DNA from 3 places in the Hydrogenophaga sp. RWCD_12 genome. Region 1 is predicted to be linked to each of the others. Evidence: predicted binding sites of a transcription regulator. Region 1 holds the regulator's gene; each other region holds the start of a gene.
What was found. The regulator HrcA, encoded in region 1, represses chaperone genes, less so after heat shock. The targets are predictions, from matches to a motif close to TTAGCACTCNNNNNNNNNGAGTGCTAA.
Positions count from the first base shown of each region.

Region 2: the regulator HrcA is predicted to act here: its motif matches at 2,480-2,506, upstream of groES (co-chaperone GroES).
Region 3: the regulator HrcA is predicted to act here: its motif matches at 2,345-2,371, upstream of rpoH (RNA polymerase sigma factor RpoH).

Region 1 is NZ_JBKIXC010000002.1:781,039-788,447, forward strand. It holds gene ACLIJ1_RS10880 (dynamin family protein) at 1-688, shown strand, start outside; gene mutY (A/G-specific adenine glycosylase) at 685-1,758, shown strand; gene rapZ (RNase adapter RapZ) at 1,771-2,715, opposite strand; gene recN (DNA repair protein RecN) at 2,712-4,355, opposite strand; gene ACLIJ1_RS10900 (NAD kinase) at 4,404-5,321, opposite strand; gene hrcA (heat-inducible transcriptional repressor HrcA) at 5,420-6,439, shown strand; tRNA gene ACLIJ1_RS10910 (tRNA-Ile) at 6,492-6,568, shown strand; tRNA gene ACLIJ1_RS10915 (tRNA-Arg) at 6,598-6,674, shown strand; gene greB (transcription elongation factor GreB) at 6,751-7,308, shown strand; gene ACLIJ1_RS10925 (RelA/SpoT family protein) at 7,320-7,409, opposite strand, start outside.
Region 2 is NZ_JBKIXC010000003.1:106,262-113,670, forward strand. It holds gene ACLIJ1_RS12450 (carotenoid biosynthesis protein) at 1-734, opposite strand, end outside; gene ccoG (cytochrome c oxidase accessory protein CcoG) at 844-2,277, opposite strand; gene groES (co-chaperone GroES) at 2,600-2,890, shown strand; gene groL (chaperonin GroEL) at 2,935-4,581, shown strand; gene ACLIJ1_RS12470 (MFS transporter) at 4,669-5,886, opposite strand; gene ACLIJ1_RS12475 (C13 family peptidase) at 5,965-7,409, shown strand, end outside.
Region 3 is NZ_JBKIXC010000001.1:101,351-108,759, reverse strand. It holds gene ACLIJ1_RS00515 (error-prone DNA polymerase) at 1-11, opposite strand, end outside; gene ACLIJ1_RS00510 (Y-family DNA polymerase) at 120-1,424, opposite strand; gene imuA (translesion DNA synthesis-associated protein ImuA) at 1,369-2,250, opposite strand; gene rpoH (RNA polymerase sigma factor RpoH) at 2,406-3,365, shown strand; gene lysS (lysine--tRNA ligase) at 3,440-4,975, opposite strand; gene ACLIJ1_RS00490 (ABC transporter ATP-binding protein) at 5,046-5,762, opposite strand; gene ACLIJ1_RS00485 (ABC transporter ATP-binding protein) at 5,779-6,549, opposite strand; gene ACLIJ1_RS00480 (branched-chain amino acid ABC transporter permease) at 6,565-7,409, opposite strand, start outside.

The DNA.
Region 1 (7,409 bases):
CGTGCGGTCGGTGCATCTGCGCTTGCTCAAGGACTTGTTCACCCTGTTGGGGCATTCGCAGCTCAAGACCCGCGTCACCGAACTGGCGCGCACCCTCAAGCAGCCTGGCATCAAGCTTGGTGTTCGGCGGGCCTACGGCACAACCTTTGACCAACTGCGGGCCGACCTGCTGCGCGCGGACCAACTGGCTGGCGAGATCCAGTCGATGCTCGAAGGCAGCTTCAAGAGCCTGAACGCCGAGTACAGCTTCTCGCTGCAACCTCCCACGCCACCCCAGTTGCAGCAGTACCTCAAGGATCTCGACCTGATCGAGAAAAGCCATCTGCAGTATCTGAGCCTGGGCAATGCACTGCGGCTGGCCCAGCCCGAGTTTGGTGAACGCCTGGCTCGCGCGCTGATGAGCCGGCTGCGTGTGGTCAACGACACGGCGGTGAATGCCATTGAGCTGTGGAACAAGTCGGCGGCGGCACAGCTGGACGCGCAGCTGCGCGAGCGCCGTCGCAACTTCAGCCGCCGTATCGAGGCCGTGTCGCGCATCCAGCAGGCCGCCAGCGGCCTGGACGAGCGCATCCGCGAGCTGCAATCGCAGCAGACCGAACTGCACCTGATGGAAGCCAAGCTCGCCGAGCTGACCGAGCAGCTGCTGGCGCCGGTCGAAGAGGACGCCGCCGAAGCCGTTGCGGCATGAATCCGGCGGCGCGGGATTTGCGGCGCTTCGCGCCGGCCCTGATCCGCTGGCAGCTTGAAAGCGGTCGCCACGGCCTGCCCTGGCAAGGAACCCGCGATCCTTACCGTGTCTGGCTGTCCGAGATCATGTTGCAGCAGACCCAGGTCGCGGCGGTGATCGGCTACTACGACCGCTTCCTGCAGCGATTTCCCGATGTGCGTTCCCTGGCCGCCGCGTCTGCTGACGAAGTGATGGCGTTGTGGAGTGGCCTGGGCTACTACAGCCGGGCGCGCAACCTGTACCGCTGTGCGCAGCAAGTGGGGGATGCGCACGGCGGGGAATTTCCCGCCCGGGCCGCCGAACTGGAACAGTTGCCAGGGATCGGCGCTTCGACCGCGGCGGCGATCGCCGCGTTTTGCCACGGGGAGCGGATCTCGATCGCCGACGGCAATGTGCGCCGGGTCCTCAGCCGTTTGCTGGCTTTTGACGGCGACCTGTCGGCGTCCGGTCCGCAGCGCGAGATGTGGGACCTCGCGCAATCGCTGTTGCCCACATCGCCTTCGCCCGAAGACATGGTGGCGTACACGCAGGGACTGATGGACCTGGGGTCGGGTGTCTGCACGCGGACCCGACCGGCCTGCGAGAAGTGCCCGGTGAGCGACCTGTGCGCCGCGAAGCTGCAGGGCACGACAGAGCGGTACCCGGTCAAGACCCGCAAGGTCGCGCGCCGCCACGAAAGCTGGTGGCTCCTGGTGCTGCGTCGCCGCCTTGCCGGTGGTTCCGGACAGGTCTGGCTGGAGCGTCGGCCGGCCAAGGGCATCTGGGCCGGGTTGTTCTGTGTGCCGGTGCTGGCCGATGAGGCTGCTGCCTTCGTTGCGGCCGGGGTGCAGCCGGCGGCTGCGCAGGCACTGCCGGCCGTCGCGCATGCGCTGACGCACCGTGAACTGCGGTTACATCCTTTGCTGGTGGATGTGCCCCCCGGCAAGGCCTGGCAGGCCTCTGCGGAGGGGCAGTGGGTCGCGTTCGACCGTCTGGCTGACTTTGGCCTGCCGACGCCGGTTCGCGCGCTGCTGGAACACCTGCCCGACTGAGGCAGGGGCCCGTCAGTGGGCGGGTGGGGTCGGTGCTGCGCGCGCCGCGACCGGCCAACTGTCGAGTTCGCGGTGCCGCAGTCGAGTGGCCCACTCAACCGAAAACGCCTTGGCCAGCTGTTCGACCAGATAGACCGAACGGTGTTGCCCGCCGGTGCAGCCGATGGCGACCGTCACATAGCTGCGGTGGTCCTGCAGCATCTGGGGTAGCCAGTGCCGCAGAAAACTGGCGATCTGCTGCTCCATCTGCGCCACTTCCGGCTGGATGGCCAGGAAATCGGCGACCGGAGCGTCTCGTCCGGTGAGCGGCCGCAGCAGCGGCTCGTAGTGGGGGTTGGGCAGCATGCGCACGTCGAACACAAAGTCGGCGTCCATCGGAATCCCGCGCTTGAACGCGAACGACTCGAAGACCAGGGTCAGCGGCGCCTGCTGCACGCCGAGCACGTCCTTGATCTGGCTGCGCAACTGCGCGGCCCGGATCAGGCTGGTGTCGAGCACCAGGGCCTGGTCCCGCAGTTCGGACAACAGGTCGCGTTCGTACTCGATGGCGTCGGTCAGGGCGCGGTGTTCGTCGTCGGACGACTTGAGCGACAGCGGGTGCCGGCGCCGGGTTTCGGAGAAGCGCCGGACCAGGGTGTCGGTAGTGGCGTCCAGAAACACTGTGGTCAGGTGGATGGTCATGCCCGGCTGGTGCCGGATTGCATCCAGCCGCGCGGGCAAGCCGGGCAGCGAGGCAGCGCTGCGCACATCCATGGCGATGGCGACCTTGCTGGCACGGTGGCTCTGCTCCAGTGCGATGAACGAAGCCAGCAGCTCGGGTGGCAGGTTGTCGACGCAGTAGTAGCCCAGGTCTTCGAGGGCGGTGAGAGCGATCGACTTGCCCGAGCCGGACATGCCGGTGATCAGCACCAGCTCAAGGGTGTCCTGCGTGTGAGATGTGCCTGTGGTGGTATTCATGCGGCGAGCAATTCGCGGGCGTGTGCGAGCGAGACTTCGGAGCGGTCGTTGCCGCCGAGCATGCGGGCCAGTTCGGCGACACGCGTTTCGTCGGTGATGGGCGTCACGGTGCTGTGGGTGGTCGCGCCGGTCAGGCGTTTGCTGACCAGCAGGTGATGGTCGCCGCAGGCCGCGACCTGGGGCAGGTGGGTCACGGCCAGCACCTGGCGGTCGCGGCCGAGTTGGCGCAGCAACTGGCCCACGGTGTGTGCCACGGCGCCGCCGATGCCCGAGTCGACCTCGTCGAAGATCAGGGTCGGTGCCTGGCCCAGCTGGCTGGTGACGACCGAGATCGCCAGCGCGATGCGCGAGAGTTCACCGCCCGAAGCCACCTTGCCAACCGGCCGTGCGGCGACACCGGCATGTCCGGCAACGAGGAATTCGACCTGCTCCCAGCCGTGGGCCTGCGGTTCGTCCAGTTTCTGTAGCGCAACCTCGAAGCGGCCACCTTGCATACCCAGCGTCTGCATCGCGGCGGTGACGGCTTTCGAGAGCTTGGGAGCAGCCTGTTGTCGCTGCTTGCCCAGACGGGCCAGTTCGGCGTCGAAGGTCTTCCAGGCACTGCGTTCGGCGGCCTTGAGCGCAGCGAGGTCCATGGCCTGGCCGACGCCTTCGAGTTCTTTCTTCCAGCCCTCCAGCAGCTCGGCCAGTTGTTCCGGCGGACGGCGGTAGCGGCGGGCGAGCGAAAGCCATTGCGAAAGTCGCTGGTCCAGCGCGTCCAGTCCGCTGGGGTCGAGATCGGTGTCGCGTTCGTAGTGGTGCAGGCTGCGCACCGAGTCCTCGACCTGAGCGAGCGCCGCCTGGAGGGCCTCGATGGGGCCGTTGAACATGGGCTCAAGGTGCGCCTGGTTCTGCAGCAGGCCCAGCGCGCGGTGGATCAGGGCGGCCGCGCTGCCTTCGTCGTCGTCCAGCGCAGCCGCTGCACTGCGAGCGGCGTCCTGCAGAGCCTGGGCATTGGCCAGGCGGCTGTGCTGGGCGTTGAGTTCTTCCCATTCACCATCGCGCGGCTGCAGCTTGTCCAGCTCGCCGATCTGCCACGACAGCCGGTCGCTTTCCTGTTGCAGGGTGTTCTGGCGTTCGGTCGCGTTCTCCAGCGCCTTGCGGGCCTGGCGCCACGCGGCCCACAGCGTCGCAGCGGTCGAGGTGTTGACGCCGGCGTAGGCGTCGAGCAGGCCGCGCACCGCGTCGGCCCGGGTCAGACTCTGCCAGGCGTGCTGCCCGTGGATGTCGACCAGATGATCTGCGAGAGTCTTGAGCTGGGCCATGGTGGCAGCACTGCCGTTGATCCAGCCGCGGCTGCGCCCCTCGGTGTCGACGGTGCGGCGCAGCAGCAGGGCATCGTCGGCCTGGAAGCCCTGCTCGTCGAGCCAGGACTTGAGTGTGGCCGGCATGTCGAACTCGGCGGCCACTTCGCAGCGCGAAGCGCCTTCGCGCACCACGCCGCTGTCGCTGCGGGCGCCCAGCGCCAGCTGCAGCGCGTCGATGAGGATGGATTTGCCGGCGCCGGTTTCGCCTGTGAGCACGTTGAAGCCCTGGTCCAGTTCGAGGTCCAGTGCAGGCACGATGACGAAATCACGCAGGACGATGCGTCGCAGGCTCATGGGCGAGTCGGAACAAACGGAGTTGAGTGCCCCGTATTCTGACTGCTCTTACGCGCCTTCGTTCCAGTGCAGCTTCTTGCGCAGGGTGTCGAAGTAGCTCCAGCCCAACGGATGGAGCAGGCGCAGCGTGTGTTCCGAGCGCCGGACCACGATGCGGTCGCCGTGCAGCAGACTGGTGAGCGACTGCATGTCGAAGTTGGCGCTGGCGTCCTTGCCCGAGACGATCTCGACCGCGACCTCGCAATGCGCAGGCAGCACGATGGGCCGGTTGGACAGGGTGTGCGGCGCGATCGGCACCATGATCCAGCCGCCGACCGCCGGGTGCAGCAGCGGGCCGCCGGCGGAGAGCGAATAGGCGGTGGAGCCGGTGGACGAGGCGATGATCAGGCCGTCTGCTCGCTGGTTGGCCACGAAATGGCCGTCGACCTCGACCCGCAGCTCGATCATGCTGGCCACGCCGCCGCGATTGACCACCACATCGTTGAGGGCCGTGGCTTCGAACACGCAGCGCCCGTCGCGCCAGACGCTGGCGGCCATGAGGGCTCGCGGGTCTTCCTCATATTCACCACGCAGGATGGCGCGCAGGTTCTCGCGGTAGGTTTCGAGCGGAATGTCGGTGATGAAGCCCAGGCGTCCCTGGTTGATGCCGACCAGTGGCACGCCGTAGCGCGCCAGCTGCCGGCCGATGCCCAGCATGGTGCCGTCGCCGCCGAGCACCAGCGCCAGATCGATGGTCTTGCCCATCGCGGGCACGTCCAGCGCCGGGTACTGCAGCAGGCCGGTGTTGAGTGCTGTTTCCTGCTCAAGAGAGACCTCGCAGCCCTCGTCGTGCAGGAACTCGGCCAGTTCCTCCACCACCTTGCGCGAACCCGGAGCCTGGTACTTGCCGACCACGGCGACATGCGCGAATCGCTGGCGTTTTCCCGGAGCGGGAGCGGCTAGGCGGCTGGAATCTGGCTGGGTCATGCACAAATTACAACATAGGGTGCAATGAGGTCCGGCCCCTCACAAACCCTTGCTCTGTGCGGGACCGCGCGAGGGTGTGTGGTCCGTAAAATGAAGCCATGCTGGACGATCGCTCCAAACTCCTTCTCAAGACCCTGGTCGAACGCTACATCGCCGACGGCCAGCCGGTGGGTTCGCGCACGCTGGCCAAGGCCGCCGGCATGGAACTGTCGCCCGCGACCATCCGCAACGTCATGAGCGACCTGGAGGAACTGGGTCTGATCGCCAGTCCCCACACGTCCGCCGGCCGTATTCCCACGGCCCGTGGCTACCGGCTGTTTGTCGACACCATGCTCACCGTGCGGCGAGACGGGCTCGCTGGTGCCGGGAGCATGGGGTCTACCGGCATCGAGGCCGGTGACCAGCCCCAGCGCGTGATCAGCCATGCCGCGCAGATGTTGTCGAGCCTGTCGCAGTACGTGGGCGTGGTGATGGCGCCACGGCGGGCTTCGGTGTTTCGCCACATCGAGTTCCTGAGCCTGTCGGACCGGCGCGTGCTGGTCATCCTGGTCTCGCCCGATGGCGATGTCCAGAACCGGATCATCCATACCCAGGTCAGCTTCAGCCAGTCACAGCTGCTGGAAGCCTCGAATTTCCTCAATGCCCACTATGCCGGCCTGACGATGGAAGAAGTTCGCGGCCGGTTGCGCAATGAGGTCGAGGCCTTGCGCGGCGAAATCGCCTCGCTGATGCAGGCGGCCGTCGACATCGGCGCAGAAGCGGAAACACAGCAGGAAGAGGTCGTGGTGTCGGGCGAGCGCAACCTGCTGTCGGTCAGCGAGTTCTCCAGTGACATGGGGCACCTGCGCCAGCTGTTCGACCTGTTCGAGCAGAAGACGCAGCTGATCCGCCTGATGGACGTTTCTTCGCAGGCCGATGGTGTGCGCATCTACATCGGCGGGGAGAGTCATGTGGTGCCGTTCCAGGACCTTTCGGTGGTCACCGCGCCGTACGAGGTGGATGGTCAGGTGGTGGGCACGCTGGGTGTCATCGGACCGCAGCGCATGCCCTACGACCGCATGATCCAGATCGTCGATGTAACGGCCAAGCTGGTGAGCAACGCGCTGAGCCACAAGTAGGACGGTGCCAACGCTGCGCGGTGATGCCGCCGCCTACAATCTGGGCCTAGTCGGGCCGTTAGCTCAGTTGGTCAGAGCAGAGGACTCATAATCCTTTGGTCGTTGGTTCAAGCCCAACACGGCCTACCAAAAAAACCGTGCTACAATGCGTGGCTTACGCGGCTGTAGCTCAGCTGGATAGAGTACTTGGCTACGAACCAAGGGGTCGTGGGTTCGATTCCTGCCAGCCGCACCAAATGAAAAGCCCGCAGCCACAAGCTGCGGGCTTTTTTCTTTTCCGCTCCGAAACGTTCTCGTCGAGCCGTTCTTCCATGAGCAAAGCATTCACCCGCGAAACCGACTCCGACGCAGACGACGACCTGCCCGAACCGGCGGTATTGCCGACCGGAGTGAACTACATCACCCGGTCAGGTTACGACCGGCTGCGCGCCGAGCTGATGGGGCTGATCGACGAAGAGCGGCCACGCATCGTCGAGATCGTGCACTGGGCCGCGAGCAACGGTGACCGCTCAGAAAACGGCGACTATCTCTATGGCAAGAAACGTCTGCGCGAGATTGACCGTCGCATCCGGTTCCTCACACGCCGGCTGGAAATCGCCGAAGTGGTGGACAGTTCGTTGCACCACGGCGGCGACCAGGTGTTCTTCGGTGCGACCGTGACTTATACGGACGACGAGGGCAAGGAAACCACGGTGACCATTCTCGGTATCGACGAGGTCGAAAGCGCGCGCAACGAGATCAGCTGGGTGTCTCCGGTGGCGCGGGCCCTGCTGAAGGCTCGGGTCGGCGATCTGGTGCGCCTCATGGTGCCTGGCGGCAGCCAGGAGCTGGAAGTCTTGTCGGTGAACTACCCGGCGCCGGTGGCCTGAACCGCGCGGCGTCAGGCGGCCCGGAACCGCTGCGCCTTGATCACCGATGGCGTGCGCATGAGGCTGCGCAGCACTTCGGCCAGATGCCCCCGGTCGCGCAC
Region 2 (7,409 bases), on a different contig from region 1:
AACTGGAACACCAGCCCCGACGCGTAGACCAGAATCGGCACCAGCACCGCCAGCGCCGCGCCATCGGCTGGCGGCGGCGAGCGCCGCGGCGGTGCGATGGCCTGGAAGCTGCAGAGAATGAACAACGCCACCGCCATCCAGCCGGCGAAGCCCTGCAGCGTCTCGCCGAACCAGCCACCGTCGGTCTTCTGCATGATCCAGGCCTTGAGCACGAAGACGAAATACGGGTCGGCGCCAAGGTCGAACGCGGTGATCACCATCGCCCCCAGCCAGGCCGTCAGCAGGCCGCTGCGCAACGTGGGCTGGGTGTGCACCGGCTGGCGCCAGAGCATCAGCGACGCCATCACGTAACCGATCAGGCTGATCGCAAACCACATCAGCGGAATCGCCAGCGGCACATCGCCCAGCCGCGGGCCGAGCACCTCGGTGTAGGTGTAGCGGCCGAAGAACCAGCCGCGGGTGGAACCCATCTGCTCGGCGAACCAGCCCAGCGCCAGCGCCAGGCCAGTCAGCGCCCAGGCACCGCGCGCGCCCAGCAGCCGGTGCGCCGACCAGGCGCAGGCCCAGAACATCGCCACGCAGGCGAACACCAGCGCCAGCGTCAGCGGCGGCCAGCGCCAGGCGGTATAGCCGAGCAGCAGCACCGAGCCGGCAGCGGCCAGCCGGTACAGCAGACGGTCAATGGAAGCAAAGGAATGGGGGGAGCGGACGGACGCGGGGGCAATGGACGACACCACAGGCAATGACTCTCAATGCATGCGTTGACCCCCTGAACCGCAGCGATTGGACCCGATGTGTGATCCCCATCACTACGGGTTTACCCTTGGTTGTCGGCGGAATGCGTCAGCGCGGCACCAGGAAGGTCGTCTTCTCGTCCAGGCGGATCGCCGCATCGTTCTGCGACTGCAGCTTGAACCAGATCGGGTGCGAGCCGCTCTGGGCGCCCGGCGGGATCTGCACCCGCACCGCCAGCGTGCGCACCTCGGTCGGCAGCACATCCACCGTCGGGTCGGAGGCCAGCGTGATGCCGTCCATGCCCTCCACCGCCAGCTTCACCACCTGCTTCTCCTCCGTGGCATTCATGATCTGCAGGCGGTACACGTTTTCGATACGCCCCTGCTCGACCATGCGCGCCAGCGCGCCACGGTCGCGGATCACGTCGACCTTCATCGGCACCCGCAGATACAGGCTCACGCCCACCGCCACCGCGATGGCGGCCAGGATGGTCGTGTACACCAGCACCCGCGGCCGCAGGGCTCGGCGGATGATCTGCGCCTTGTCCCAGCCGCCGGTCATCGCGTTCTGGGTCGAATACTTGACCAGTCCGGGCGCGTACCCGAACTTGCCCATCACCTCGTCGCAGACATCGGCGCAGGCACCGCAACCGATGCACTCGTATTGGAGGCCATTGCGGATGTCGATGCCTGTCGGACAAACCTGCACACACAGCGTGCAGTCCACGCAGGCGCCCAGGCCCTTTTCCTTGTAGTCCACCTTCTTGCCGCGCGAACCGCGGGGCTCGCCACGGGCGGTGTCGTAGGTGACGATCAGCGTGTCCTTGTCGAACATCGCACTCTGGAAGCGCGCGTACGGACACATGTACTTGCAGACCTGCTCGCGCATGAAGCCGGCGTTGCCGTAGGTCGCGAAGCTGTAAAAGAAGATCCAGAAGGTCTGCCACGCGCCCAGTGTGCCGGCCAGCATCTCGGCCCCCTGGCTGCGGATCGGCGTGAAGTAGCCGACAAAGGTGAAGCCGGTCCACAGCGCGAACACGATCCAGGCCAGGTGCTTGGCGCTGCGACGGCCAAACTTGGCGCCCGAGAGGGGGGAGTCGTCCAGCCGGATGCGCGCCGCGCGGTCGCCCTCGATCGTCTTCTCGATCCACATGAAGATCTCGGTGTAGACCGTCTGGGGACAGGCGTAGCCGCACCACAGCCGCCCGGCGACCGCCGTGAACAGGAACAGCGAGAGCGCCGACATCACCAGCAGGCCGGTCAGGTAGATGAAGTCCTGCGGGTACAGCACCAGGCCGCCCAGGTAGAAGCGCCGCGAGAGCAAATCGAACAGGATCGCCTGCCGCCCGTTCCAGTTGAACCAGGGCAGTCCATAGAACAGGATCTGGGTGAACCAGACCAGCGCCCAGCGCCAGGTCACGAAGGTGCCGGTGACCGAGCGCGTCTGGATCTTCTTGCGCGACTCGTACAGCGACACCTCGATATCGTCGGCTTCGACATCGGCGGCAGGACGGGCGTCCGGGAGAACTGTGCTGTTGGACATGGATCGGTCTCGTGGTGGGTCACCAGCCACTGTCCAAGATTCGTGCCAGGCCGTCCATCCCAACAGAAACAGGCACTTGCGCGCGCCGTCGGCCCCCACCGCCACTACCTGCCACGCAACTACTGCCATATTTGTCAGTCATGGCAGTGAATGACCTTATCGGTGCCGCCTCTATTGAAAACGGTGCTTCCCGCCCTTATCATTAGCACTCGCTGGAGTTGAGTGCTAACACCCGATTCCCAGTCGATCCGCGGGGCTTCGCCCCATGGCCAGTGGCCCCGCCCATCTGACCCCCAACTTTTGATCCATCCCAGGAGATGCAATGAAACTTCGTCCTCTCGCCGATCGCGTGATCGTCAAGCGCATTGACAGCGAAACCAAGACCGCCTCCGGCATCGTCATCCCCGACGCCGCCGCCGAGAAGCCCGACCAGGGTGAGGTGATGGCCGTCGGCCCGGGCAAGACGAACGACAAGGGCGAAACCAAGGCCCTGACCGTCAAGGTCGGCGACCGCGTCCTGTTCGGCAAGTACTCTGGCCAGACCGTCAAGGTCGACGGCGACGAGCTGCTGGTCATGAAGGAAGACGACCTGTTCGCGGTCGTCGAGAAGTAATCCTTCTCTCATCCATCCCCATTTACTGAATCGGAGAAATCAACATGGCAGCTAAAGACGTCATTTTCGGCGGCGAAGCCCGCGCACGCATGGTTGAAGGCGTGAACATCCTGGCCAACGCGGTCAAGACCACCCTGGGCCCCAAGGGTCGCAACGTGGTGCTCGAGCGCTCGTTCGGCGCCCCCACCGTGACCAAGGACGGTGTGTCCGTGGCCAAGGAAATCGAACTCAAGGACAAGCTCCAGAACATGGGCGCCCAGATGGTCAAGGAAGTTGCTTCCAAGACTTCTGACAACGCCGGTGACGGCACCACCACCGCCACCGTGCTGGCCCAGGCCATCGTGCGCGAAGGCATGAAGTACGTGGCCGCCGGCATGAACCCGATGGACCTGAAGCGCGGCATCGACCGTGCTGTCGAGTCCCTGATCGCCGAGCTGAAGAAGGCCTCCAAGCCCACCACCACCAGCAAGGAAATCGCCCAGGTCGGCTCCATCTCCGCCAACTCCGACTCCAGCATCGGCGACATCATCGCCAACGCGATGGACAAGGTCGGCAAGGAAGGCGTGATCACCGTGGAAGACGGCAAGTCGCTGCAGAACGAACTCGACGTGGTCGAAGGCATGCAGTTCGACCGCGGCTACCTGTCGCCGTACTTCATCAACAACCCTGAAAAGCAGTCCGCCCTGCTGGACAACCCGTTTGTTCTGCTGTTCGACAAGAAGATCAGCAACATCCGCGACCTGCTGCCCACGCTGGAAGCCGTGGCCAAGGCCGGCCGTCCGCTGCTGATCATTGCCGAAGACGTCGAAGGCGAAGCCCTGGCGACCCTGGTGGTCAACACCATCCGCGGCATCCTGAAGGTTGTCGCCGTCAAGGCTCCTGGCTTCGGCGACCGCCGCAAGGCCATGCTGGAAGACATCGCCATCCTGACGGGCGGCAAGGTGATCGCCGAAGAAATCGGCCTGACCCTGGAGAAGGTGACCCTGGCCGATCTGGGCCAGGCCAAGCGCATCGAAGTGGGCAAGGAAAACACCACCATCATCGACGGCGCCGGCGCTGCCGCTGACATCGAAGCCCGCGTGAAGCAGATCCGCGTGCAGATCGAAGAAGCCACCAGCGACTACGACCGCGAAAAGCTGCAAGAGCGCGTGGCCAAGCTGGCCGGCGGTGTGGCCGTGATCAAAGTTGGCGCTGCCACCGAAGTCGAGATGAAGGAAAAGAAGGCCCGCGTGGAAGACGCCCTGCACGCCACGCGCGCTGCGGTGGAAGAAGGCATCGTCGCCGGTGGTGGCGTGGCCCTGCTGCGCGCCCGTCAGGCCGCTGGCACCATCAAGGGTGACAACGCCGACCAGGACGCTGGCATCAAGCTGGTGCTCAAGGCCATCGAAGCGCCCCTGCGCGAGATCGTGGCCAACGCCGGTGGCGAGCCGAGCGTGGTCGTCAACGCCATCCTGGGTGGCAAGGGCAACTACGGCTTCAACGCCGCCAACGACACCTACGGCGACATGATCGAGATGGGCATCCTGGACCCGACCAAGGTGACCCGCACCGCGCTGCAGAACGCTGCTTCCGTGGCGTCCCTGATGCTGACCACCGAGTGCATGGTTGCCGAGTCCCCCAAGGACGACGCACCGTCCATGGGTGGCGGTGACATGGGTGGCATGGGCGGCATGGGTGGCATGGGCATGTAATTGCCTCGCCCGGCCTGAGGGCTTCGGCCCTCACCCGAACAAAAGCCCCGCAAGGCAACTTGCGGGGCTTTTTTCATGGGCGCAATGTCAGGCGTTGCGGTGCGGGCCGGCCAGTGCGTCGCGCTCGGCCAACGGCCGGAACAGCCGCCACCACGCCAGGCTGATGCCGATGGTGCCCAGGCCGCCGAGCACCACCGAGCCGACCGGGCCGAAGGCCGCTGCCGTCACGCCCGACTCGAATTCTCCGAGCTGGTTGCTGGCACCGATGAACAGCGTGTTGACCGCCGCCACACGGCCCCGCATCTGGTCCGGCGTTTCCAGCTGCACCAGCGTCTGCCGCACCACCACGCTGACCATGTCGGCCGCGCCGGAGACCGCCAGCGCCAGCAGCGACAGCCAGAACGAGGTCGACAGGCCGAACACCACCATGCACAGCCCGAAGACGGCCACCGCCACCAGCAGCTTGCGGCCGACACGCCGCTCCAGCGCAAAGTGCGACAGCACCACGCCGGCCGCCAGCGCACCGACCGCCGGTGCCGAGCGCAGCACACCCAGCCCCTCGGCACCGACGTGCAGGATGTCCTTGGCGAAGATCGGCAGCAGCGCGGTCGCGCCGCCCAGCAGCACCGCGAACAGGTCCAGCGACACCGCGCCCAGCAGCACCGGGTGGCCCCACACATAACGCACGCCGGCCAGCAGCGTCGACACACTGACCGGTTCACGCGCCACCGGCTGGCGCTCGTAACGCACCCACAGACAGGCCAGCGCCGCGCCACAAAACAGCGCTGTGCAGACGATGTAGACCGCATTCACGCTGGCCGCAAAGATCAGCCCGCCGATGGCCGGACCGCCAATGATGGCGGCCTGCGTGCCGGTGGAGGTGACTGCGGTCGCGCGGGCCAGAAGCGGCGCCGGCACCAGCGACGGCAGCAGCGCTTGCTGTGCCGACATCTGGAACGGCCGGATCGCCCCCAGCACGGCCGACAGCACCAGCAGCCATTCGCGCGAGACGGCGAGCGCCAGCGTTCCCGCGACCAGCAGCACCGCCACCACCGCCTGAACGGACAGGCACACCGCCACGATGCGTGCCCGGTGATGCCGGTCGGCCGCGTGACCGGCCGGCAGGGTCATGGCCAGGGCCGGCAGGAACTGGAACAGCCCGACCAGCCCCAGGTCCCAGGCACTCGCGGTCAGCTCGTACATGTGCCAGCCGATGGTCAGCATCAGCATCTGCATGCCCGCCACCGCCGCCACGCGGGCACACCAGAAGCGGACAAAGGAGGGGTGAGCGAGCAGTTCGGGCATGCGTTCGAGGCTAGCACGCACGCACAGCCCCTTATGCACTGAACGACAATGCACCGTCAGCTGTCACACACCCCTTGCATGACCACCGATCACGCGCCGCTCACGCCAGACACCCCATCCGAAGCACCACCATCGCCACCACCGATCGACGGGTCTGACTCACCCGCCGAACCGCCGCCGGTACACGCGCCCGTCGGCCCGTCTTGGCGGCGCTGGTGGACCGAAGGACTGCGCGCCATGCTGTTGCGCCCGCTGCGCGAACTGCCGGTACATGTCGGGCCACTCGCCATGGCCGCCGTGCTGGTGCTGACCGCCTTGCTGATGCTGGCGGCCGACCGGGCAGCCTATCCCCAGGCGATGGACTTTTCGCCATACGGCTGGGGCTGGAGCCAGATCCACCTGCTGTTTCCGCTGGCGGTGGTCTGGTGGGTGTTTGCGTCGACGCGGCGGGGCCGCCGGCAGGACAGCCCGGTGGCGGCCTGGGTGCTGCTCAGCCAGCTGGCCATGGTCGGCCCGGCGCTGGTGATGCGGGGACTGGCTGCCGCCACGGGCCACGGCTGGATGCCCGCGCTGGCCCGCCAGGAGTGGGTCGGCTGGACCCTCTATGGCCTGTGCATGCTGTGGGTGCTGGTCATCTTCTGGCGGCTGGCGCAGGCACTGCACCAGTGGCGCGCCGTGCGGCTGGGGTTGCCGGCGCTGGTCCTGGGGGTGATGGTGCTGCAGAGCTGGACCCTGCGGACTTCCGCCTGGGAGCCCCGGCTGGACGCCGACAACGAGAACCGCCCCCAGCTGACCCTGAGCCAGTCGGTGTTCCTGGCGCAGGAAGCGCTGCTGCAGAAAACCCTGTCCGGTCTTGAGGAACGACCCGCCGCCGACGACATCCGCGTGTACGGCCTGGTCTACGCGCCCTATGCCCAGGACGTGTTCCAGCGCGAGAGCGACATGGTCGCCGAACGCATGGTCCGCCGCCTGGACGCGAACGGCCGCGTCGTGCGCCTGCTCAACCACCCGGCCGCGACCGAACAATGGCCCTGGGCCACGCCGCTAAACCTGCAACGCGCCATCCAGGCGCTGGCGACCCGCATGGACCGCGAGCGCGATGTGCTGGTGATCTACATGACCTCGCATGGCGGGCGCGACCACCACCTGTCCTCGTCGCACTGGCCGCTGGAGGTGGACGAGCTGACCGCCGCACAGCTGCGCCGGTGGCTGGACGACGCGGGCATCCGCTACCGCGCGATCGCGGTGTCGGCCTGCTACTCGGGCGGCTGGATCGATCCGCTCCAGGGGCAGGACACGCTGGTGATGACGGCCGCCGACGCGCAGCACACGTCCTACGGCTGCGGCAACCGTTCGGAACTGACCTTTTTTGGCAAGGCCGTGTTCGGAGAGTCGCTGGACCGCATGCTGTCGCTGGAGGCGGCCTTCGCCGACGCCGTGCCGCGCATCAAGGCCCGCGAAGTCGACGCGGGCAAAGACGACGGCTTTTCGAACCCGCAGATCGCGGTTGGCGAAGGCTTTCG
Region 3 (7,409 bases), on a different contig from region 1:
GCAGGCGTCATAGTGACCGCTCCGGCGCGACATGCCCGAACCCAGGATGCGGTGGAACCGGCTTTGCCGGGCCGCTCGCATCGCCCCCTGGAAGGGGGTCGCGCGCAGCGCGGCGGGGGTCAGGCAAATATTCCATGGAGGAACCATGCAGGTGCCGCATCCAGCCGCGTCTGGAACACCCACAGCACGCCCGCGTGCACCGACTGCGCGACCCAGTAATCACGTGCCACGTGGCGGATCTGGCCGGCCGCCTCGTCGCGGTCCCACCAGCCGCCCTCGACCCGCTGCGGGCCGGCGAGCAGCTGCAACTCACCCTGGTAATACGGCCGGTCACCACGCACCAGCAGCTTGAGCGGCACCGGCAGGATGAACCCGGGCTGCGGCACATCGCTGTCCGGGACGGGCTTGCGCGGCAAGGGTTCGCCCGCCGGCTGCCAGCGGCACATCCACTCGGGGCGGTGGTCTTCGCACAGCACCGGCCGCAGCACACGCTGCGGTCCCAGGCGCACGGCGATGCGCTCCAGCACCAGGGGCAGCGCCTCTCTGCCGGCGTCCTCGTCGGGCAGCCAGGAGGCGCTGTGCTCCTCCAGCGGCTGCACGACGTCGGCGGTGAGTTCCAGGTCGCCCACCGGCGCCAGCAGTTCCACCCGGGCCAGGTGCTCGGCCAGCAGGCGGCACAGGTGGTCGATCTGGCGCGTGGGCTCTGCCGTGCGCACGGTGAGGCAACCGCCCTCGCCCGCCGACTTCGCGCGCATGGCGTCGTGCGCCCAGTGCAGCGTGAACGCGGTGGTGCCGCTGTGGCGCGCCGCCAGCCAGCCGCACAGCGACAGCAGCAGGCGCCGCGCGCCGAACAGCAGGGCCGGCGCGTCGTCCACCCGGAACATCAGCTCCAGCCGTTGCGCAAAGCGCTCGGGCGGCTCGATCCACTGGTGCACCTCGGGCGCCCGGCCGTAGATCTGGTCGAGCGCCGCCAGCAGCGGCTGGCCGAAGCGGCGGCCCACGCCACCCCGCGGCAGTCGGCGCACATCGCCCAGGGTGCGGCAACCGATGTGCGCCAGCGTGAGCCGGTGCGGGCGCACGGCGCTGAGCGTCTCCATGGGCAGGGCGTCGAGCAGCGCCCCCAGCGGTCCAGCCAATCCGTTGGACATGCCGGCACGCGCCAGCGCCAGCGCCGCCAGGCTGTTGGGCGCCCAGGCCATCCGGCCCACACCCAGTTCCGCACCTTCGGCCTGTACGCGCTCGTGCAGCGCACGCCGGCCACCGAACAGGCGCACGCTGGCCGCCAGCTCCATGACCACGGCTTCGTCGGCGACGGCGACCCGGGGCGTGAACTGGAGGGCCCAGAGCGCCAGCGCCTGCAGCGCCGCGTCAGTGGGCAAGGCGCTGTCGTCGGGCGGTGGCAGCAGCAGCGCTGACCAGAGCATGGTCGCTCTCGTGAAAAGCCGGTCCGGCCGGCACCACCGGTTCGGGCACACGCGCCGGATCGCGCGGCAGCAGGATGCTGGGCTGGCGCAGCCGCGGCGTCAGGATGGCCTGAAGACCTCCCGGCATGGCGTGCAGGTGCAACGGAGTCTCCAGCGGCGGCCCTTTGCGCTTGAACACCTCGACCGCCAGGCACCAGTCCGGCGCCACCCGCGCCAGCAGCCGCAACGGCGCGGCCGAGGCGCTGCGGGCCGCCTCCGCCGGCCGGCACAGGAACACCGGCGCATCGCCCGCCCCGGCCAGCACCTGCAGGCGGCGCAGCTGCTCGGGCCGCGCCTTGGGCAGCCAGGCGATCAGCGCGCCACAGGAGCGCCCCTTGAGCAGCTGTTCGGTCGCCCACAGGCGCTCGGCCGGCGTTTCGGCCTGCACCCAGACCAGTTGCCGCTCGGTCACCCCCTCGAAACGCAGACCCGGCAGGTGCGGCGGCTGCGGCGGCCCGACCAGCACCACGCTGCGACCGGCGGCGCAGACCCGGGACAGCGCCGGCCCCAGCAGACGCCACTCCAGCATGCCTCCCTGGGTGCTGAGGACCTCGGTCAGCCCCTGGCAGGGCCAGCCGCCACCGGGCAAGGCGGCGTCCAGCGACTCGAACCCGCTGGACAGCGTGGCCATGACCGGGCGCCCCAGCTGGTCACCGCGCCAGATCGCCTCGGCCACCGCACGCGGCAGCGCCTGCGGCATGGTTTCGCGCGGCAGCCGGCCAACAACGGCAACGGACGCGGAAACCTCCGGCAAGTCGCCGGACAGACGCTGGGGCAAGGCGGACATGGCAAATTCAAGGCTCTAAATACTGTTTTTATGTACAGTACAAGAAACCGGAGCGATTGTCCACCAAGGCCTTCACGGTCAAGGAACCATTCTTTTAGCACTCACTCATAGAGAGTGCTAATATTTGAGCAAGACCACTTAGGAGGTTCTTTCTGATGTCCAACACCCTGCTTGCCCCCGCTGCTGCCCTGCCCTCCGCCACGCTGGCCGTTGCCAGCCCGTGGAGCCGTTCGCTGACGCTGCCGCCGCTGGGCAACCTGGACGCATACATCTCCGCCGTCAACCGCATGCCGCTGCTGACGCTGGAAGAAGAGCAGTCGGCCGCCCGCCGTCTGCGCGACCACAACGACCTCGACGCCGCCGGCCAGCTGGTGATGTCGCACCTGCGCCTGGTGGTCTCGATCGCCCGCCAGTACCTGGGCTACGGCCTGCCGCACGGCGACCTGATCCAGGAAGGCAACGTCGGTCTGATGAAGGCCGTCAAGCGCTTCGACCCCGAACAGGGCGTGCGCCTGGTCAGCTACGCGATCCACTGGATCAAGGCCGAGATCCACGAATACATCCTGAAGAACTGGCGCATGGTCAAGGTCGCGACGACCAAGGCCCAGCGCAAGCTGTTCTTCAACCTGCGCTCGATGAAGCAGGGTTTCCGTGCCGAAGCGCTGGACGGTGACACGCACCGCGAAGCGTTTTCCGACGGTGAGGTCGATCTGGTCGCGCGCGACCTGAAGGTCAAGCCCGAAGAAGTGCGCGAGATGGAAACCCGGCTCTCGGGTGGCGACGTGGTGCTCGACCCGAGCCCCGGCGAAGACGGCGAAGACAGCTTCGGCCCCATCGCCTACCTGGCCGACGCGACCCACGAACCGACCGCCGTGCTCGAATCCGCCGAACGCGACGCGCTGGCCACCGAAGGCGTGGCGCGCGCCATGGGCGAGCTCGACGACCGTTCGCGCCGCATCGTGACCGAGCGCTGGCTCAAGGTGAACGACGACGGCTCGGGCGGCATGACGCTGCACGAACTGGCGGCCGAGTACGGCGTGAGCGCCGAGCGCATTCGCCAGATCGAAGTCGCGGCCATGAAGAAGATGCGCAAGGCGCTGGCCGAATTCGCCTGATCCGCAGCGGATCACCCAAAAGGAAACCGCCCGAGGGCGGTTTCCTTTTTACCGGTCGAAGCCACGCCGCACCATCAGGCCTCGCGACGCAGCGCCGGGAACAGGATCACGTCGCGGATGCTGGGCGAGTCGGTCAGCAGCATCATCAGGCGGTCGATGCCGATGCCGCAGCCGCCGGCCGGGGGCATGCCGTATTCCAGCGCGCGGATGAAGTCGGCGTCGTAGTACATCGCCTCTTCGTCGCCACCGTCCTTGGCCGCAACCTGTGCGTGGAAACGCGCGGCCTGGTCTTCGGCGTCGTTCAGCTCTGAGAAGGCGTTGCCGAATTCGCGGCCGGTGATGTAGAGCTCGAAACGCTCGGTCACTTCCGGGCGGTCGTCGTTGGCGCGGGCCAGCGGCGAAATCTCGGTCGGGTGCTCCATGATGAAGGTCGGGTTCCAGAGCTTCTCTTCGACCGTCTCTTCGAAGTACAGCACCTGCAGGCTGGCCAGCGACCGGGTCGAGAGCTGGTGCTTCTCTTCGCTCATGCCCAGCTTGCGCAGCGCCGGGATCAGCCAGGCCGGGTCGTCCACCCCGGCGCCGGCCTCGGTGTACTTGAGGATGGCTTCGCGGATCGTCAGGCGCTCGAAGGGCGAGAACACGTCCACCGGCTGGCCGTTGTAGGTCAGCGGCGTGTCGCCGTGCACCTGCTTGACCACGTGGCGGATCAGTTGCTCGTTGAAGTCCATCAGGTCCTGGTAGTTCCAGTACGCCGCGTAGAACTCCATCATGGTGAACTCGGGGTTGTGGCGGACGCTGATGCCTTCGTTGCGGAAGTTGCGGTTGATCTCGAACACACGCTCGAACCCGCCCACCAGCAGGCGCTTCAGATACAGCTCGGGCGCGATGCGCAGGAACATTTCCTGGTCCAGCGCGTTGTGGTGCGTCTTGAAGGGCTTCGCGTTGGCACCGCCGGGAATGGGGTGCAGCATGGGCGTCTCCACTTCCAGGAAGCCGTGGCTGACCATGTAGTCGCGGATGCTGGACAGGGCTTTGCTGCGGGTGACGAAACGGCGGCGCGAGGCCTCGTCGGTCATCAGGTCCACATAGCGCTGGCGGTACTTGATCTCCTGGTCGGCCACACCGTGGAACTTGTCGGGCAGCGGACGCAGGCTCTTGGTGATCAGGCGGATCTGGTCGGCATGGATCGACAGTTCGCCAGTGCGGGTGCGCATGAGCACACCCTCGGCAGCCACGATGTCGCCCAGATCCCAGTGCTTGAACGCGGCCAGTTTCTCTTCGCCCACGCTGTCGGTGTTCAGGTAGAGCTGGATGCGGCCGCCGCTGGGACCGAAGGTGGCGTCCTGGATGGTCGCGAAACAGGCCTTGCCCATCACGCGCTTGAGCATCATGCGGCCGGACACGCTGGCGCGCACCGGATTGGCTTCCAGTGCTTCCTTGCTCGATTCGCCGTGCGTGGCGAACAGCGCTTCGGCGGTGTCGCGGGGCTTGAAGTCGTTCGGGAAGGCCACGCCCTCGCCGCGCTGCTGCGCTTCGCGCAGGCCTTTGAGCTTCTCGCGCCGCTCCGCAATCAGCTGGTTGTCGTCGGTGGGTGGGTGTTCGGTGGTCATGGTGTGGGACAAATAAAAACGGGTTGCGCCCGAAAAGCGCAACCCGTCATTGTAAGTTCCGGCCTGGAGGTCAATGCCCCAGGTACGCCTCACGCACTTTCGGGTCGACCAGCAGGTCCTTGCCGGCGCCGGTCATGGTGATCAGGCCGGAGTCCATCACATAGCCGCGGTCGGCGATCTGCAGCGCCCGCTGGGCGTTCTGCTCGACCAGCACCACGGTCACGCCCTGTGCGGACACGTCGCGCACAACCTCGAAGATCTTGTCGACCATGATCGGCGACAGGCCCATCGAGGGCTCGTCCAGCAGCAGCACCTTGGGCTGGCTCATCAGCGCACGCGCCATCGCCAGCATCTGCTGCTCGCCGCCCGACATCGTGCCGGCCAGTTGGTCCTTGCGCTCCTTGAGGCGCGGGAAGATGCCGAACATGCGCTCGATGTCGGTGGCGATGCCAGCCTTGTCGGTGCGGATGTAGGCACCCATCTGCAGGTTTTCGGTGATGGTCATGCGGGTGAAGACACCGCGACCTTCCGGCACCATCGCCAGACCCAGCTTGACCAGATCCCAGGCGCCGCGGCCCTTGATGCTCTGGCCCAGGTATTCGATGTCGCCGCCTTCGAAGCCCAGCGAACCGGTGATGGCCTTCATGGTGGTGGTCTTGCCGGCGCCGTTGGAGCCGATCAGCGAGATCAGCTCGCCTTCGCGCACTTCCAGGTCGACGCCCTTGACGGCCTTGATGCCGCCGTAGGAGACCTTCAGCCCGCTGACTTTGAGGAGTGTGTTTGCCATATGTCTGCTCTCTCTTTCAGTGGCCACCAGTGCCCAGATACGCCTCGATCACCTTGGGATCGCTCTGCACCTCGGCCGGCGTGCCGGACGAGAGCTGCTTGCCGTAGTCGAGCACGGTCACACGGTCGCACAGGCCCATCACCAGCTTCACGTCGTGTTCGATCAGCAAGATGGTGCGGTTGTCCTTGCGGATGCGGTCGATCAGTTCGCGCAGCTGCACCTTTTCGGTCGCGTTCATGCCGGCCGCGGGTTCGTCCAGCGCGATCAGTTGCGGGTCGGTGGCCAGAGCGCGGGCAATTTCCAGACGGCGCTGGTCACCGTAGCTCAGCGTGCGCGACTTGTAGTCGACGAACTTGGCAATGCCCACGTACTCCAGCAGTTCCATCGCGCGGCTGCGGATCTCGGCCTCTTCCTTCTTGAAGCCCGGCGTGCGCAGCACGGCGCCGATCAGGCCCGAATGCGTGCGCACGTGGCGGCCAACCATCACGTTTTCCACCGCGGTCATTTCGGGAAACAGGCGGATGTTCTGGAACGTGCGGGCGATGCCGGCCTTGGCCACTTCGTGCACCGCGGTCGGCGTGTAGGGCTTGCCAGCCAGCTCGAAGCTGCCACTGTCGGGCGTGTAAAGGCCGGTCAGCACGTTGAAGAACGTGGTCTTGCCGGCGCCGTTGGGGCCGATCAGACCGTAGACCTGGCCGCGCTCGATGGTGATGCCCACGTCGCTCAGGGCCTGCAGGCCGCCGAAGCGCTTGGACACATTGGCCACTTTCAGAATGGTTTCGCTCATGGTGGTGTCCTTCGGTTACTTCGTCAGAGCCTTGCCGTGTTCCGGAGAGGGCCACAGACCCTTCGGACGCAGCAGCATCACCACCACCATGGCCAGCGCGATCAGCAGCTGGCGCAACACCTCTGGGCCCAACCGGCCGCCGGTCACATAGGACAGGTCGGGCATGTGACGCAGCAGTTCGGGCAGACCGGCGAGCATCAGCGCGCCCAGGATCACGCCGGGGATGTGGCCGATACCGCCCAGCACCACCATGGCCACCACCATCACCGACTCCATCAGCGAGAACGATTCGGGCGAGACGAAACGCTGGAACGACGCGAACAGCACGCCGGACATGCCGCCAAAGGTGGCTCCCATGCCGAAGGCCAGCAGCTTGAGGTTGCGGGTGTTCAGGCCCATGGCCTTGGCGGCGATCTCGTCTTCGCGGATGGCCATCCAGGCGCGGCCGATGCGAGAGTCCTGCAGGCGGTAAGACACGAGTACCGACAGCAGCACGAAGAACAGGAACAGGTAGTAGTACATCGTCACGGGCTGGAAGGTGTAGCTCCAGTCGCCCAGCGAGAAGGTCTGCCGCTGCCCCATGTTGAGGCCGAACACGGTGAGCGCGTCGATCTGCGCGATGCCCTTGGGACCGTTGGTGATGTTCACCGGGCGGTCCAGGTTGAGCATGAAGATCCGGATGATTTCACCGAAGCCCAGCGTGATGATCGCCAGGTAGTCGCCGCGCAGCTTGAGTGTCGGCGCGCCGAGGATCATGCCGACCAGACCCGCAATGGCCGCGGCCGCGAGCATCACCAGCCAGACATTGACGTGCACCCCATTGGGGAACATTTCCTTGATGGCCGGGAAGGTATCGGCCA